2 regions of the Micromonospora sp. CNZ303 genome follow, and region 2 is predicted to be linked to the other one. Evidence: riboswitches for the same ligand, from Rfam matches in the RefSeq annotation. Region 2 holds a riboswitch; the other holds the start of a gene.
The links. A riboswitch is a leader RNA that binds a small molecule or an ion and turns the genes downstream of it on or off. The one in region 2 is predicted to bind glycine.
Positions count from the first base shown of each region.

Region 1: linked by a shared signal. The riboswitch ahead of gcvP (aminomethyl-transferring glycine dehydrogenase) and the one ahead of EV374_RS24445 (aminomethyltransferase family protein) in region 2 are both predicted to bind glycine.

Region 1 is NZ_SLVT01000012.1:182,968-191,685, forward strand. Features, by position in the region: gene pip (prolyl aminopeptidase) at 1-88, shown strand, start outside; gene EV374_RS20330 (L-lactate permease) at 161-1,858, opposite strand; gene EV374_RS20335 (chorismate-binding protein) at 1,988-3,190, opposite strand; gene EV374_RS20340 (DUF5999 family protein) at 3,314-3,514, shown strand; gene gcvP (aminomethyl-transferring glycine dehydrogenase) at 3,643-6,489, opposite strand; glycine riboswitch at 6,565-6,663, opposite strand; gene EV374_RS20350 (NAD-dependent protein deacetylase) at 6,767-7,624, opposite strand; gene EV374_RS20355 (NAD(P)H-binding protein) at 7,741-8,400, shown strand; gene EV374_RS20360 (hypothetical protein) at 8,429-8,718, opposite strand, start outside.
Region 2 is NZ_SLVT01000017.1:157,712-166,429, reverse strand. Features, by position in the region: gene EV374_RS24460 (proline dehydrogenase family protein) at 1-656, opposite strand, end outside; gene glyA (serine hydroxymethyltransferase) at 656-1,924, opposite strand; gene gcvH (glycine cleavage system protein GcvH) at 1,921-2,313, opposite strand; gene EV374_RS33605 (glycine cleavage T C-terminal barrel domain-containing protein) at 2,345-2,551, opposite strand; gene EV374_RS24445 (aminomethyltransferase family protein) at 2,539-3,030, opposite strand; glycine riboswitch at 3,083-3,163, opposite strand; glycine riboswitch at 3,169-3,261, opposite strand; gene EV374_RS24440 (collagenase) at 3,612-6,158, shown strand; gene EV374_RS24435 (FAD/NAD(P)-dependent oxidoreductase) at 6,238-7,629, opposite strand; gene EV374_RS24430 ((2Fe-2S)-binding protein) at 7,626-7,880, opposite strand; gene EV374_RS24425 (NAD(P)/FAD-dependent oxidoreductase) at 7,867-8,718, opposite strand, start outside.

The DNA.
Region 1 (8,718 bases), on a different contig from region 2:
ACTGCTGGAGACCGCCGGGCACGGCTCCGCCAACGGCATGGCGGAGCGGGTCGTGGCGGCGCTGGACGACTTCGCCCAGCGTCGCTGACGAAGCACCGCGCACCTGAAGCCCCCGCCGACGAGCCGCCACTGCCAGGACGCGAGGCGCCGGCGGCGCCGGCTACGGCACCATCCAGGACAGCAGGGGCGTCGCCTGCAACCCGACCAGCACACACATCAGGGCGAGCAGCAGCACGCTCGGGCCGAACATCCGCCGGAACAGGTCGCCCTCGCGGCCGGTGAGGCCGACCGCCGCGGCGGCGATCGTGAGGTTCTGCAAGCTGATCATCTTGCCGAGGGTGCCGCCGGAGGCGTTGGCCGCGGCCAGCAGGACCGGATCGAGGCCGGCCCGCTGCGCCGCGGCCACCTGGAGCGCGCCGAACAGGGAGTTGGACGACGTGTCCGAGCCGGTCAGGGCGACGCCGAGCCAGCCGAGCACCGGCGCCAGCACGGCGAAGAGTCCGCCCGCGCCGGCCATCCAGACGCCCAGCGTGGCGACCTGCCCGGAGGCGTTCATGGTGAACGACAGCGCCAGCAGCCCGACCACCGTCAGCACGGCCCACCGCAGCTCGAACAGGGTGCGCCCGTAGAGCCCGACGGCCTCGCGCGGCGGCACCCGCAGCAGCGCCACGGTGATCAGGCCGGCCACCAGCAGCAGCGATCCGGGGGCCGCGAGCCAGGCGAACCGGAACGTCGTCAGCGGTGACGGGGCACCGGAGGCGGTGACGACGTGCAGTCCGGGCCAGGAGACCGCGAGCGTGCCGGCGTCGAGCAGCCGCTTGACGGCCGGCACCTGGGAGACGGCGAAGACCGCCACGATCGTCGCGTACGGCGCGTACGCCCGCCAGCGCGACCCTGCCGGCGCGTCGGGCTCCGACAACCCACCGGCGTCGGGCTCCGACAACCCACCGGCGTCGGGCTCCGACAACCCACCGGCGTCGGGCTCCGACAACCCACCGGCGTCGGGCTCCGGCGGCCCGCCGCCGACCGGCACGGGGACCGTCCGCCGCACCACGCCACGGCGGACGACGAGCAGCAGGACGCCCGCGCCCGCGAACGCGGCGGTGATGTCGGCGAGGGCGGCCGTCAGCCAGTTCGCCGTGACGAACTGCGCCACCGCGAACGCGCCGCCGCACGCCAGCGCCGGACGCCACAGCTCGCGTACGCCCCGGCGGCCGTCGGCGACGGCGAGCAGGACCAGCGGGACGACGACCGCGACCACCGGGACCTGCCGGCCGGCCATCATGCCCAGTTCCGTGGCGGGCAGCCCGGTCACGCCGGCGAGGGTGGTGATCGGCAGGCCGAGGGGCCCGAAGGCGGCCGGCACCGTGTTGCCGACCAGCGCCACGGCGGCCGCCCGCAGCGGGGTGAAGCCGAGGGCCAGCAGCATGACCGTGGTCACGGCGACCGGCGTGCCCTGCCCGGCCAGGGCCTCGAGCAGCGACCCGAAGCAGAACGCGATCACCAGGGCCTGCACGCGGCGGTCGTCGCTGATCCGGGCGAAGCCCAGCCGCAGCGTGTCGAAGTGCCCCGTGTGCACGGTCAGGCGGTGGATCCAGATCGCCGTGCCGAACGTCCAGACGAGCGGGAAGAGGGCGAACGTGGCGCCCTGACCGGCGGCCAGCAGCGTCTGCGGCAGCGGCATCCCCCACAGCCACCAGGCCAGCACGACCGCCACGCCCAGCGCACCCAACGCCGCCACCCACGCCCGCGTACGCACGACTCCGAGCAGCACGAACAGGGTGAGCAGGGGCAGCGCGGCACAGGCGGCACTCAGCGCGAGCGACCCACCGACGGGTTGCAGGGGTTGCTGGTACATCGGGACCGCCTCGGCTGCGCACGCCCCTGGGCCGGGTGGCGTGGAGTACGGCCCATCTCACCGGACGCGGCCGGCGCGGCGCCTCTTCCAACGTGCGCAGCCCGGCGGGTGCGCCCATCGACCGGGCGTTCAGCCGCCGGCGAGCGCGGCGCGCACCGGGGCGGCCTTCGCGGCGGCCTCGGCGACCTCGGCGTCGGGATCGCTGCCCCACGTGATGCCCCCGCCCGCCCACACGTGCACCCGCTCGGCGTCCACGGCGGCGGTGCGGATGGTCAGGCCCAGGTCGATGCGGCCCGGGGCCACCCAGCCGAGCGCGCCCATGCTGGCACCCCGGCCGACCGGCTCCAGCGCGGCGATGCGGTCGAGGGCGGCGAGCTTCGGAGCACCGGTGACCGAGCCGCCGGGGCAGACCGCGCGCAGCAGGTCCGCCAGGCCGAGCCCGTCGGCGACCGCCGCGGAGACCGTCGACTCCGCCTGCCACAGGTCGCACCACCGGCGTACGGCGAACAGCTCGTCGACGCGCACGCTGCCGGTGCGGGCGAGGCGGGCCAGGTCGTTGCGTTCCAGGTCGACGATCATCACGTGCTCGGCGCGCTCCTTGGCGGAGGCGAGCAGTTCGGCGCGGCCGGCGGCGGTGGCCGGCCGGGTGCCCTTGATCGGCCTGGTGATCAAGCGCCCGTCGGTCAGCTCCACCAGGGTCTCGGGGCTGGCGCAGCCGATCGCCCAGCCCGCTCCGGCGAGGGTGCCGCCGTAGCGGGCGCCGGGCAGCGCGGCCAGCCGGCTCAGGGCCGGCAGGGGGTCGCCGGTGTAGCGGGCGGCGGCGTGGCCGACGACGTTGACCTGGTAGACGTCGCCGCGGCCGATCGCCGCGCGGACCGCGCTGACGGCGTCGGCGTGCTGACGGGGCGTCCAGCTCTCCGCGAAGGTGCCGCGCCACCAGGGGCTGGCGGGGCTGGCGGCGTCTGCGCCGGGCGGCGTGCCCGGGCCGTGGCCGTAGACGACCACGACGACCTCGGGAAGCCCGGCCACGGGGTTGGCGGCGCCGGCCGGCGCGCCGACCAGGGCGGCGCCGGCGGCCGCGGAGACGTAGAGAGCGGCCCCGCACACCCCGGCCGGGTCGTGGCGGCCGGCGGGGCGGGCCAGGTCGCGCAGCGGCAGGCCGTGCGCGGCGAGGAACTCCTCGGCCCGTGCCGCCGGGTCGCCGCCGTCGGCGGGCCGCCACTGCCAGCGGGCCCGCTCGACGAGCGTACGGCGGCAACCGGTCGGCGCTCCCGGCGCGCCGACCGTCAGCCCTGGGAGCGTGTCCACGCCGTCCGGCCCATTGTGCCTCATCCGTTCAGTGGATTTCGGAAAAACGACGCGCATACCTGCTCGATGCCGGCCACTTTCGCTTGGTACTGTGCGTCACTGGTCATGTGAACCATGACACAGTGCCCCCACAGTCCGGAGAACCCGATGTGCCAGCACCAACCCACCTGCCCCTCCGCCGAAGCGACCGACCGGGACGCCGCCCGAGTCCTCGCCTGCTTCCCTGAGCAGGGCTGGAGCCTGCTCTGCAACGGTGTCATCCTCTTCGAGGACACCGGCGAACTCCTCCCCGACGGCAGCAGCATCGCCCCCCACCGCGGCCCCGCCCGACACGCCCTCGTCGCCTGACCCCTGTCACGCTGCGTCACGCCTTTTACACTCGTCGATCTGAGCCGGTCCCCCGGTCGGGACACCCCCCCGCCCAGGTCGACGCACCCGCCGGGGCGGCACCACGACCGCCCCGGCGTCACGCGACGTCAGTCCTCGAACGCCTCCGGCGCCGGGCAGGAACACACCAGGTTCCGGTCGCCGTACGCGCCGTCGACGCGCCGCACCGGAGGCCAGTACTTCCCGGCCCGCTCCACCCCGGCCGGATACGCGCCCACCGACCGTGGGTACGGGTGCGGCCACTCGTCGCCCGACACCATCGCCGCCGTGTGCGGAGCGTTGGCCAGGGGGTTGTCGCCGGCCGGCCACTCCCCCGAGGCCACCCGATCGATCTCCGCCCGGATGGCGATCATCGCGTCGCAGAACCGGTCCAGCTCGGCCAGGTCCTCACTCTCAGTGGGCTCCACCATCAGCGTCCCCGCCACCGGGAACGACATCGTCGGCGCGTGGAACCCGTAGTCGATCAGCCGCTTCGCCACGTCGTCCACGCTCACCCCGGTCGCCTTCGTCAGCGGCCGCAGGTCCAGGATGCACTCGTGCGCCACCAGGCCCTTGTTGCCCGCGTACAGCACCGGGAAGTGCCCACGCAGCCGCGCCGCCACGTAGTTCGCCGCCAGCACCGCCACGCCGGTGGCCCGCACCAGCCCCGCCGCGCCCATCATCCGCAGGTACGCCCACGGGATCGGCAGGATCCCCGCCGACCCGTACCGCGCCGCCGAGATCGCCGGCCGGCCGTCGACGTGCACGCCCAGCGGATCGCCCGGCAGGAACGGCGCCAGGTGCGCCCGCACCGCCACCGGACCCACCCCGGGACCGCCGCCGCCGTGCGGGATGCAGAACGTCTTGTGCAGGTTCAGGTGCGACACGTCCGCCCCGAACTTCCCCGGCTTGGCGAACCCGACCAGCGCGTTGAGGTTCGCCCCGTCGACGTACACCTGACCGCCGGCGTCGTGGACCTTCGCGCACAGCGACGCGATGCCCGTCTCGTACACCCCGTGCGTCGACGGATACGTCACCATGATCGCCGCGAGGGCGTCCCGATGCTTGTCGATCTTCGCGTCGAGGTCCACCAGGTCGATGTTGCCGCCGTCGTCGCAGCCCACCACGACGACCCGCATGCCCGCCATCACCGCGCTGGCGGCGTTGGTGCCGTGCGCCGACGACGGAATCAGACACACGTCCCGGTGCGCCTCACCCCGCTGGCGGTGGTACGCCCGGATCGCCAGCAGCCCCGCCAGCTCACCCTGCGAACCGGCGTTGGGCTGCACGCTGACCGCGTCGTAGCCGGTCACCTCCGCCAGCCACCCCTCCAACTGGGAGATCATCTCCCGGTAGCCGGTGGTCTGCGCGTCCGGCGCCAACGGGTGCACGTGCGCGAACTCCGGCCAGCTCACCGGCTCCATCTCGGTGGTGGCGTTGAGCTTCATCGTGCACGACCCGAGCGGGATCATCCCCCGGTCCAGGGCGTAGTCGAAGTCCGACAACCGCCGCAGGTAGCGCAGCATCGCCGTCTCCGAGTGGTGACTGCGGAACACCGCGTGGGTGAGGAAGTCCGACGTACGGGCCAGCGCCGCCGGCAACGCGCCGGTGACCGGCGCGTCCGCCACCGCCACCGGCCGCCCCGCCACGACGGCCCCGAACGCGTCGCACACCTTCCGCAGGTGCGCGGGGGTGGTCGTCTCGTCGCAGGACACCCCCACGTGCTCGGCGTCGACCAGCCGCAGGTTCACCCCCCGGGCCGCGGCGTCGGCGACCACCGCCTCGGCGCCGCCGGGCACCCGCACCAGGACGGTGTCGAAGAACGCCTCGTGCACCACCTCGACGCCGTCGACACCCCGCAGCGACGCCGCCAACCGCACCGCCATGTCATGGGTACGGCGGGCGATGCGCCGCAGCCCGTCCGGGCCGTGGTAGACGGCGTACATGCCGGCCATCACCGCCAGCAGCACCTGCGCGGTGCAGATGTTGCTGGTCGCCTTCTCCCGCCGGATGTGCTGCTCCCGGGTCTGCAACGCCAGCCGGTACGCCGGGTTGCCGTCCGCGTCACGCGACACCCCCACCAGCCGGCCCGGCAGCATCCGCTCCAGCCCCGCCCGCACCGCCAGGTAGCCGGCGTGCGGCCCACCGAAGCCCATCGGCACGCCGAAACGCTGGGTGGTGCCGGCGGCGATGTCGGCGCCGATCTCCCCCGGCGCGCGCAGCAGCGTCAGGGCCAGCAGGTCCGCCGCCACGGTCACCAACGCCCCGACCGCGTGCGCCGCCTCGACCAGCCCCGCCTGGTCACGCACCGCCCCCGACGCCCCCGGGTACTGCAGGTGCAGCCCGAAGAACTCCGCCGGCAACTCGTCGCGCCCGGTGTCGACGATCCGCACGTCGATGCCGAGGGGCTCGGCCCGGCTGGTGATCACCGCGATGGTCTGCGGCAGGGTGTCGGCGTCGACCACGTACACCGGGCTCCTGCTCTTCGACGCGCGGCGCGCGAGCGTCATCGCCTCCGCCGCGGCGGTGCCCTCGTCGAGCATCGACGCGTTCGCGGTGGCCAGCCCCGTCAGGTCCGTGACCATGGTCTGGAAGTTCAGCAGCGCCTCCAGCCGCCCCTGACTGATCTCCGGCTGGTACGGCGTGTAAGCCGTGTACCAGGCCGGGTCCTCCAGCACATTGCGGCGGATCACCGCCGGGGTGTGCGTGCCGTGGTAGCCCAACCCGATCATCGACACGGCCACCGTGTTGCGGGCCGCCAGGGCCCGCAGCTCCGCGAGAGCGTCGTGCTCGCTGGCCGGCTCCGGCAGCTCCAGGGTGCCGTGCCAGCGGATCACCTCGGGAATCGCCGCGTCCATCAGCTCTTCGACCGAGCCGTAGCCGACGGCCTCCAACATCCGGCGCTCGTCGTCCGGATCGGGGCCGATGTGGCGGGCGGCGAACTGCTCTGCGGTCATGGGCGGCACTCCCGGGGGGGCGAGGTCGACAGGTCGGCCTCCCCCTCTGTCGCGCCCGCGAGGCGCTCCACAGTGCCTGCCCACGAGGTCCTTTTGCCTGAGAGGTTCCGGGGAGGATTTGCCCCTTCGGCGCCGCCCGGGATGCTGCTGGGCGGTCTCTCCCACGTGGGTGCTGCCGGCATGGTCAACGCTACCAGCGCCGCACCGCCCACCGGAGGTCGTACCCCCGCCGGCGACGACCGTCGATGACCGGCCGGCCCCGCGCCCCGGCGGGCCGCTACCGGCCGACGCCCGCCAGCCCCGCTGCGTCGCCGGCCGTCCGGTCGGCCAGCGCCGGCAGCAGCCGCCCCAGCGGCGCGTCGACGGTCAACGCCGCATACCCGTCGCCCCGGGTCGGGCCCTGGTTGACGATCACCACCGGAATGCCCAGCTTCGCCGCGCGCACCACGAACCGGCGACCCGACATCACCGTCAACGACGAACCCAGCACCAGCAGCAGCCGCGCCCGCGCCACCAGCTCGAAACAACGCGACACCCGCGCCGCCGGCACCGTCTCCCCGAAGAACACCACGTCCGGCTTCAGCATGCCGCCCCGGCAGAACGTGCAGTCGACCGTACGGAACCGGGCCACCTCGTCGTCGGCGAGATCCACGTCACCGTCCGGGTTGACCGCCGCGGCCCGCGCGTCGAAGCCCGGGTTCGCCTCCCGCAGCCGCCGGTCCAACTCCTCCCGCGACGTCCGGTTACCGCAGCCCAGGCACACCACCTCGTCGAGGCGGCCGTGCAACTCCACCACCTGCGGGCTGCCCGCGGCGGTGTGCAGCCCGTCCACGTTCTGCGTGATGATCCCCTCAACCAGCCCGCCGGCCTGCAGCCGCGCCACCGCCCGGTGCCCCTCGTTCGGGGCCGCCCGCGCGATCACCCGCCACCCCAGATGGCTGCGCGCCCAGTAGCGCCGCCGCGCCTGCGCGTCGCGCGTGAACGCCTGGTACGTCATCGGGGTGTGCCGCCGCGCCACGCCGCTGGGCCCCCGGTAGTCCGGGATGCCCGACTCGGTGGACAGGCCCGCCCCGCTCAACACCACGACCCCACCGCCGGCCACCAGGCCGGCCAGCGCGTCGACCGTCTCCGTCACCCGTCCATGCTGCCTCAGGCAACCACCCGACGGCGAACACGGCCCGCACACCGATCCACCGGCACCGGCAGCGCCGTCCGGGCGCGCCGCACCCCGACGGCGGTTAGGTTGGCGGTATGCGCGTCGTCATCGCCGGAGGACACGGCAAGATCGCCCAGCTGACCCACCGCGAACTCGCCGGACGCGGCGACACCGCCGTCGGGCTGATCCGCAACCCCGACCACTCCGCCGCCCTGCGTGCCGCCGGCGCCCAGCCCGTCGTGGCCGACCTCGAACACGTCGGCGCCGACGAACTCGCCGCCCACCTCGCCGACGCCGACGCCGTCCTCTTCGCTGCCGGCGCCGGCCCCGGCAGCGGCGCCGCCCGCAAGGACACCGTCGACCGGGCCGGCGCCGTCCTGCTCGCCGACGCCGCGCAACGCGCCGACGTCCGCCGCTACCTGCTGCTGTCCTCGATGGGTGTGGAAGGCGAACCACCCGCCGGCACCGACGAGGTGTTCGCGGCGTACCTGCGCGCCAAGAAGGCCGCCGAGGACGACCTGACCGGCCGCGACCTCGACTGGACGATCCTGCGACCCGGCCGGCTCACCGACGACGCGCCCACCGGGCGGATCACCCTCGCCCGACACGCCCCCTCGGGCGCCGTGACCCGCACCGACGTCGCCCGCGTCCTCGTCGCCCTGCTCCACCACCCGCACAGCGCCGGCGCGATCCTGGAACTCGTCGGCGGCAACACCCCCATCGCCGACGCCGTCGCCGCCGTCGACCGGCACTGACCCGCCTCCCGGCGGGCCGGCGACGCCGCTACTCGCCGAGCACGGCACGCAGCTGCGCGCCGACCGCCCCGGCCGCCTCCGCGTCGGAGCGCAACTGCGCCGACTGCTCCGACAGGTACGCCTGCCACCGGCTCAGGTGCTGCTGCGCCGCCGCCACCGCCGCCACCAACGCCGCCTGCCGGCCCTCCAGCTCCCGCACCTGCCGCCGCAGCTCCTCGCCCCCCGCCCCCGACGGGCCGGCGACACCCCCGGCCAGCACGTGCGCCTCGGCGATGATCTCATCGGCCTGCCGCCGCGCCTCCGCGATGATCTCCGCGC
Region 2 (8,718 bases):
CCCTCCATCAGGATGCGAAGACACCGCCGGAACTCGCCGTCGACCTCGCGCTTGCTCACGAACGCCACCGAGGCGGGCTCCGCGTAGGCCCCCTTCACCAGGCGGACCCGGCTGCCCGCGTGGGCGAGTCGCCGGCAGTCGGCCGCCGTCCGCCGCAGGCACGCCTGCAGCGCCACCCCGACCCACGGGAACTCGGTACGCAGCTCGTCGAGGATGGCGAGGGTCGCGTCGACGGTGGTGTGGTCCTCCATGTCGATCGTCACGGTCGAACCCACCGCCGCGGCGGCGGCGCAGACGTCGTGGGTGAGCCGGGCGGCGTGGTCGTACCCGTCGCCCGGCAGCGACCCGCCGAGCGCCGAGACCTTCAGCGAGACCTCGGCGGCGGCGGCCAGGTCCGCGGCGTCCAGTGACGCCAGCAGCGCGAGGTACGTGTCGCGGATGCCCTCGGCCTGTTCGAGTGTCGTCGTCCCCTCGCCGAGGTGGTCGATGGTGACCCGCAGGCCCGTCCCGGTGAGCCGGCGGGCCACCGCGATCACCTCACGGTCCTCTTCACCCGCGACGAATCGGTGCACGATTCCCCGGGTCAGGGAGGACTGCGAGACAAATCCGCGCATTCGTTCGTTCTCTGCTGCCATGAGCAGCAGCTTGTTCGGCATCAGCGGGACAGCCCGGCGTGCAGCGGGTGCCGGTCGGCGAGACGGTCGACCCGCGAGCGCAGCCCGTCGCCGGCTTCCGCCCTGCTCAACGCGGTGGCGACGATGTCGGCGACCTCGACGAAGCCGGCCTCGTCGAAGCCCCGGGTGGCCAGGCCCGGGGTGCCGATCCGCAACCCCGAGGTGACCATCGGCGGGCGGGGATCGAACGGTACGGCGTTGCGGTTGACGGTGATACCGATCCCCTGGAGCAGCCGTTCCGCCTGGAGACCGTCCAGCTTCGCCGCACGCAGGTCGACCAGCACCAGATGCACGTCGGTGCCCCCGCTGACCACCCGGACACCGGCGTCGTACGTGTCGGCGGCGCCCAGCCGTCCGGCGACGATCCGCGCTCCGCGCAGGGCCCGCCGCTGCTGGTCCCGGAACTCGTCCCCGGCGGCGATGCGGAACGCCACCGCCTTGGCCGCCATCACATGCCCCAGGGGGCCGCCCTGCTGGCCGGGGAAGACCGCCGAGTCCAGTCGCCGGGCCAGCTCGGGGTCGGCGCTAAGAATGGCGCCACCACGCGGTCCGCCGAGCGTCTTGTGCGTGGTCAGGGTGACCACGTGGGCGTGCGGCACCGGGTCGGGGTGCAGCCCGGCCGCGACCAGCCCGGCGAAGTGCGCCATGTCGACCAGCAGGTACGCGCCGACGGCATCGGCGATCCGGCGGAACCGCGCGAAGTCGAGCACCCTCGGGTACGCCGACCAGCCCGCCACGATCATCTTCGGCCGGTGCTCGTGCGCCAGCCGCTCGACGGTGTCCATGTCGACCAGGAAGCTCCCGGCGTCCACCTGATAGCCCACCGCCCGGTACAGCCGGCCGGAGTAGTTGATCCGCATCCCGTGGGTCAGGTGACCGCCGTGCGCGAGGTCGAGACCCAGGATGGTGTCCCCGGGGTCGAGCAGGGCCGCCATCACGGCGGCGTTGGCCTGGGAGCCGGAGTGCGGCTGCACGTTGGCGTACGCGGCGCCGAAAAGTTGCCTCGCCCGCTCGATCGCCAGGCGCTCGATGGTGTCGAGGTGCTCGCAGCCGCCGTAGTACCGCCGGCCCGGGTAGCCCTCCGCGTACTTGTTGGTGAGGACCGAGCCCTGTGCCTCGAGGACCGCCCGGGGCGCGAAGTTCTCCGAGGCGATCATGCCGAGGGTCTGCCGCTGCCGGCGCAGCTCGGCGGTGATCGCCTCGGCGATCTCCGGGTCGGCGTCGATCAGCCCCTGGTCGTGGACGGTCATGACACGCCTCCGTTGTCGGTCTCGGCGAGGTGGGCGCGGTACTCGTCGGCCGTCATCAGCGGCGGCACGTCGGTCAGCCGGACCCGGAACAGCCAGCCCTCGACGTACGGGTCCGCGCCGATCAGGCCCGGGTCGGCGACGACCGCCTCGTTGGTGGCGACGATCTCGCCGCTCACCGGCATGTACAGCTCGGCCACCGACTTGGTGGACTCCACCTCGCCGCAGACCTCACCGGCCGCCAGCTGGGTGCCGGGTTCGGGCAACTCGGCGTAGATGACGTCGCCGAGCGCCGCGGCGGCGAACGCGGTGATGCCCACCGTCGCCGGCTCGGCCGCGTCGTCGATCCACTCGTGGTTCATGCTGTAGCGCAGACGCGCGGGAACATCCATGTCCATTACTCCTTGCAGCGGGTGACGCGGGTCAGCGCGGACGGCGGTAGAACGGCAGTCGGGTGATCTCCACCGGCTCGGTGTCCCCCCGGATGACGACGCCCGGTCGGGACCGCGCCCCGACGGCGTCGGGGTGGACCCGGGCCAACGCGACGGGCCGGTTCAGCACCGGTGACAGCGCGCCGCTGGTGACCACGCCGACGGGTTCCGCCGTGCCGCCGTCCGTCAACGCGACCATCGGATGGCCGGTCCGTGGCACGCGCCGTCCATGGCCCGCTCGGCGGTGTGGTCGGTGACGGTCGCTCCGGGTCCGGCGCAGCGGGTGCGCAGTTCGGCCAGCGCAGTGCCGGTGTTGACGGCGTTGGTCACCAGCAGGTACCGGTCGGTGGCGAGCCGGTAGGCGACCAGGTCGTCGAGCACGCCGCCGGTCTCGTCGCAGAGCATGGTGTAGCGGGCGCGGCCCACCGGCACCGCCGACAGGTGCCCGACCAGTGCGTGGTCCAGTGCCGCCGGGGCCTGTGGCCCGGACACCTCGAGTTGTCCCATGTGGCTGAGGTCGAACAGGCCGGCGCGTTCGCGTACCGCGCGGTGCTCGGCGGTTTCGCTGCCGTGGCGCAGGGGCATCGACCAGCCGGCGAAACCGGTGAACCGGGCGCCGAGTTCAGCGTGCGCGGCGTGCAGGGGTGGGTGGAGCAGGGTCGTCGGACTCTGGTGCATGGAGGACTCCCTCGTCCCGACGCGGTCGCGTCGTACGGTCGGTTGCCTCCCGCTCTGTCATGGACCTGAGAGCTTCGCCGCCGGGTGGCGGTTTGCACCGTGGGTGAGACGACGGATCGTCTGCTTTCCAGAGTTCGCCTTATCCGAGCGGTAACGGGGCCTGAGAGTTTCTTGGGAGTTTGCTCCTTCGGCGCCCCGACGGAAGGTCGGGGTCTCTCCCGCGCGGATTCGAACGGCGTCTATGCAGTTGTGGGTTGCTCGCAGACCCTAGGCGGGCGGGCGAGCGGGTGTCAACGATGACGGAACGTGGTCGTGACGTCACGTATATAGACGATGAACAATCCTTTACATGATGTGTGATGTGTGCCATTGTACTGGCCACCTGCGGCACAATGTCCAGCCTCGATCGAAGGAGATCCACGGCCGCAGCGCCCTCCGAAGAGGAGTAGGCCGTCCGCCAAGCCGTACCTCACCTGCGGAAACCCCTCCCAGGCCGCCCTCGGCCACGGACCGGTGGACGGCCACCCCGCACCCCCACTCTCCGGCGCCAGGCCGGAGCACCGAACGCCAGGAGGCGCTCCGTGAGAACCAAGAAGACACGCAATCGAGGCCACTGGGCCGCCATGCCGCTCGCGCTGGTGCTGGCGCTGGGGCTGAGCCCGCTGGCCCCCTCCGCCGCGGCGAACGCAGCGCCACCGGCGAGGCCGACCGGCGCCGCCCCGACCGACGCCGGTGTCGGCTCCGGCGCCGTCGACGGACACGTCCGGCGGTCACCGCTGCCGCTGAGCGAGCGGGCCCCGCTCCCCTCGTCCCGCGAAGAGCTGCGCCGCGACTACGACCAGCCCGACGACGCCAAACGGTCCACCTCCCCGTCGATGCGCGGCCTGGCCGCCGCACCCTGCGCGGTCGGTGACTTCACCAGCCGGACCGGCAGCGCCCTGGTGCAACAGATCAAGGCGTCCACCACCGACTGCGTGAACACCCTGTTCAACCTCTCCGGAAGCGACGCCTACCAGGCGTTCCGCGAGGCGCAGATGGCCAGCGTGGCGTACGGGCTGCGGGACAACGCCGGCTCCTACGACGGCACCAACAACACGGGCACCGCCCAACTCGTGCTGTACCTGCGGGCCGGCTACTACGTGCACTGGAGCTACCCGTCCACGGTGGGCTCGTACGGCCCCACGCTGCGTACCGCCATCCGCGCCGGCCTGGACGCGTTCTTCGCCAACAGCCGCTCCGGCGACGTGAACGACGCCAACGGCGAGGTGCTGGCCGAGGCGGTCACCCTGATCGACAGCGCCGAGGAGAACGCCCGCTACCTGTACGTGGTGAAGCGGCTGCTGACCGGTTACGACAGCTCGTACGACTCGTCGTGGTGGATGCTGAACGCGGTCAACAACGTCTACATCGTGCTGTTCCGGGGCCACCAGGTGCCCGAGTTCGTCAGCACCGTCACCGCAGACCCGAGCGTGGTGGACACGCTGCACGCCTTCGCCACCGGCAAACGGGCCCTGCTCGGCACCGACCGGGGCTACCTGGTCTCCAACGCCGGCCGGGAACTGGGCCGGTTCCTCCAGCACACCGCGTTGCGGTCGAAGGTGCGACCGCTGGCCCGGGGCCTGCTGAACCTGAGCGCGATCACCGGCTCCACCGCCGCGCTCTGGGTCGGCGTCGCCGAGATGACCGACTACTACGACAAGGCCAACTGCGCCTACTTCGACACCTGCGACCTCCAGGCGCGGCTGGCCGCCGCGATCCTGCCGATCACCTACACCTGCGGCAGCAGCATCCGTATCCGCGCCCAGCAGATGGCCCCGGCCGAGCTGGACCGGTCCTGCACCAGCATGCGCGACCAGGACGCCTACTTCCACTCGGTGGTGGCCGACAGCGGCCCGGTCGCCGACGACCGCAACACCACGCTCGAAGTGGTGGTCTTCGACTCCAGCACCGAATACCAGACGTACGGCGGGCCGATGTTCGGCATCGACACGAACAACGGCGGCATGTACCTCGAAGGCGACCCGGCCGTCGTCGGCAACCAGCCGCGGTTCATCGCGTACGAGGCGGAGTGGCTGCGCCCCACCTTCGAGATCTGGAACCTCAACCACGAGTACACCCACTACCTCGACGGCCGCTTCAACATGTACGGCGACTTCACCGACAACATCGCCACCCCCACCATCTGGTGGATCGAGGGCTTCGCCGAGTACGTGTCCTACTCGTACCGCCAGCTGACCTACGGCGCCGCGATCACCGAGGCCGGGAAGAAGACCCACCCGCTGCGTACGCTCTTCGACACCACGTACAGCCACGACAGCACCCGCGTCTACCGGTGGGGTTACCTGGCGGTGCGGTACATGCTCCAGTCGCACCGGGGTGACGTCACCACGTTGCTCGGGCACTACCGCACGGGCAACTGGAACGCCGCCCGTACGCTGCTGACCAGCACCATCGGCAGCCGCTACGACACCACCTGGTATGCCTGGCTGGACGCCTGCGCGGCCGGCAACTGCGGCGGCACCACCAACCCGCCCGCCAACCAGGCCCCGGTCGCCGCGTTCACGCTCACCACCAGCGGGCTGACCGCCAGCTTCACCGACCGGTCGACCGACGCCGACGGGAGCATCGCCTCCCGGTCCTGGAACTTCGGCGACGGCACCACTTCGACGGCGACCAACCCGACGAAGGCCTACCAGGCCGCCGGCACGTACCCGGTCACGCTGACCGTCACCGACGACAAGGGTGCCACCGCCAGGACCTCCCAGAACGTCACCATCACCGGCGGCCCCGCCCCGCTGCCCGAGTGCACCGGCGGCGACGTCCGGACGCTGGGCCGCAACTGCCAGCGCGGCGGCATCCAGGCCACCGCCGGCAACCTCCACTACCTCTACCTGCACGTTCCGCCCGGCACCACCAGCCTGCGGATCACCTCCTCCGGTGGTGCCGGCGACGCCGACCTGTACTACAGCCCCAGCAGCTGGGCCACCACGAGCTCGTACACCCGGCGGTCGGTCAACACCGGCAACGGTGAGACGATCACGATCAGCAACCCGGCCGCCGGCTACCACTACGTCAGCCTGCACGCCAAGCAGGCGTTCAGCGGAGTCACGGTCAGGTCGGAGTACTGACCGGCCCAGTCCGTACCGACGGCGTTGCCGGCCACCTGCTGGTGGCCGGCAACGCCGTCGGCGGTCCGGTTCGCGGCGGTCACTCGTCACCGGCGAGTGCGGCAAGCGTGACCGGCTGCGCCAGCGGACGGGACGCGTACCCGGTCAGGTCCGCCACGCCCGGCTCCCGGCCCGTTCCCCGCGCCGCCAGGCAGGCGGTGGCGTAGCCGCAGACCCGCCCCTGGCACCAGCCCATCCCGGCCCGGGTCAGCAGCTTCGCGCCCCGGGCGTTGCCGGCGGACAACTCCCGCACCGCCCGCCGGACCGCCCCGACGGGCACCTCCTCGCACCGGCAGACGAGCGTGTCGTCGGCGCACCAGTCCGGCCAGCCGGACGGCACGGGGTGCACCGCGTGCAGCGCCGCCGCGAACCGGCGCAGCCGGCGCCGGGCCCGCAGCAGGCGGTCGTGCCGGCGGGCCGACCAGGGCGGCGTAAGGCCCAGGGAGCACGCGGCGGCGCCCCCGGCGAGCTGCCCCTCCACCAGCGCCAGGTCGGCGCCGCCGACGCCGGTGACCTCACCGGCGGCGTACACGCCCGGCACCGACGTCGCCTGGGTCGGATCGACGGCCAGCACCAGGCTGCCGTCGGAGTCCAGCCGGGTCGCGCAGCCCAGGGCAACGGCCAGCTCCAGCTGCGGGGTGAAGCCGAAGCCCACCGCGAGGCCGTCGCACCGCACCTCGGTCCCGGTGCCGGCCAGCACGGTGCCGTCGGGACCGAGCTGGGCGACGGTCACCCCGGTCAGGTGGTCGGTGCCGTGCGCGGCCACCACCGCCGTCCGGCGGTGGTAGGGCACCCGGTGCCGGAGCATCCGCCAGCCGTACCGGCCGGCCTCGGCGAGCTTGCCGGCCGCGCCCAGGACCGGGCGGAGCTGGCGGGCGTACCCGATCGGGTCGTTCGCCTCGTGGACGCCGACGACGGTGCTGCCCGCCTCGGCGAGGCCGGTCGCGACCGGCAGCAGGAACGGTCCCGTCCCCGCCACCACGATCCGCCGCGCGAAACTCACCCCCTGGCCCTTGAGCAGGGCCTGGGCGCCGCCGGCGGTGACCACCCCGGGCAGGTCCCAGCCCGGGAACGGCACGACCCGGTCGTGGGCGCCGGTGGCGACGACCAGCCGGCGCCCGTGCAGCACCTGCGATCGGGTGTGCACGGCGAACTCCGGGCCGGCGGATCCCTTTCCGCCACGGGCCTCGACGAACCAGACGGCCGCGTCGCAGCGGTAGTCGATCCTGTCGAGTTGCTCCCGCAGCCGGGCGAACGTCGACCAGGCGTGGTGGCCACGCCCGTCCGCGCCGGACCGGTGCCGCCAGAACTGTCCACCCGGTCGGGGCCCGGCGTCCAGCACCGCCACCCGGCAGCCGGCCCGCGCCGCACCGGCAGCCGCGGCCAGCCCGGCCGGCCCGGCACCGACCACCACCACGTCGTACCCGGTCACGCCCGCTCCCCGCCGTCGTCGTGGGTCTCGACCACGTCCCCGGGGCGGGCGAGCACCAGACAGGCCCGCTGGGACGACACGCCGTTGACGCGGACCAGGCAGTCGAAGCAGACCCCGATCCCGCAGAAGATCCCCCGGGGCCGATCGCCCAGCCGGGTGCGTCGCCACGAGCGGACACCGGCGGCGAGCAACGCGGCGGCGATCGTCCGCCGCCCGTCGGTGGGGATCGGACGGCCGTCAAAGGTGAACATCGTGACGCTCCGGGGCGAATGGTCGTAGGTCCACGTCGGGAAGGCGGCCGGCCAGCAACGCCGCGACGGCATGCCCGGTCGCCGGGGCGAGACCGATTCCGGCGCCTTCGTGGCCGGTGGCGTGGTACAGGCCCGGCACCCGCGGATCGGCGCCGATCATCGGCAGGTGGTCAGGGCTGTACGGCCGGAATCCCCGGTAGGCGCGGATCGCCGAGACCCGGCCGAGGACCGGGAAGAGCCGGACCGCTCCCGCCGCCAGCCGGCGCAGCGCCGGCAGCGGGATGGTCCGGTCGAATCCCACCCGTTCCCGGGTGGAGCCGATCAGGATGGTGCCCGCCCTGGTGCCCTCGACCACCGGGGACACCTCCAGGTCCCCGGAGCTGCGTCCCACGTTGGCGACGTAGCCGGCCGCGTACACCTTGTGCCGGACCAGCGGCGGCAGCGCCTCGGTGACCAGGACGAAGCCGCGCCGGGGCAGGATCGGCAACCCGACGCCGGCCAGGGCGGCGACCTCACCGGCCCAGACCCCGGCAGCGTTGACCACCATCGTGGTGGGCAACGCTCCCCGGTCGGTCAGCACGCCCCGGACCGCTCCCTCGGCGTCACGTCGTACGCCGACGACCGTGGTCCCGGTCAGCACCCTGACCCGGGCCGCACGCAGCAGGTGGGCGGCGGCCAGCATCGGGTGCACCTGCATGTCCTGCGGATAGCGCACCCCGCCGGTGAGGTCCCGGGCCAGGTGTGGCTCGTGGTCGGGCAACTCGTCGGCGGGGACCTCGTACGCCTCGACCCCGGCGGCGCGCTGGCTCGCGGCGAACGCCCGCAGCGCGGCGTGTTC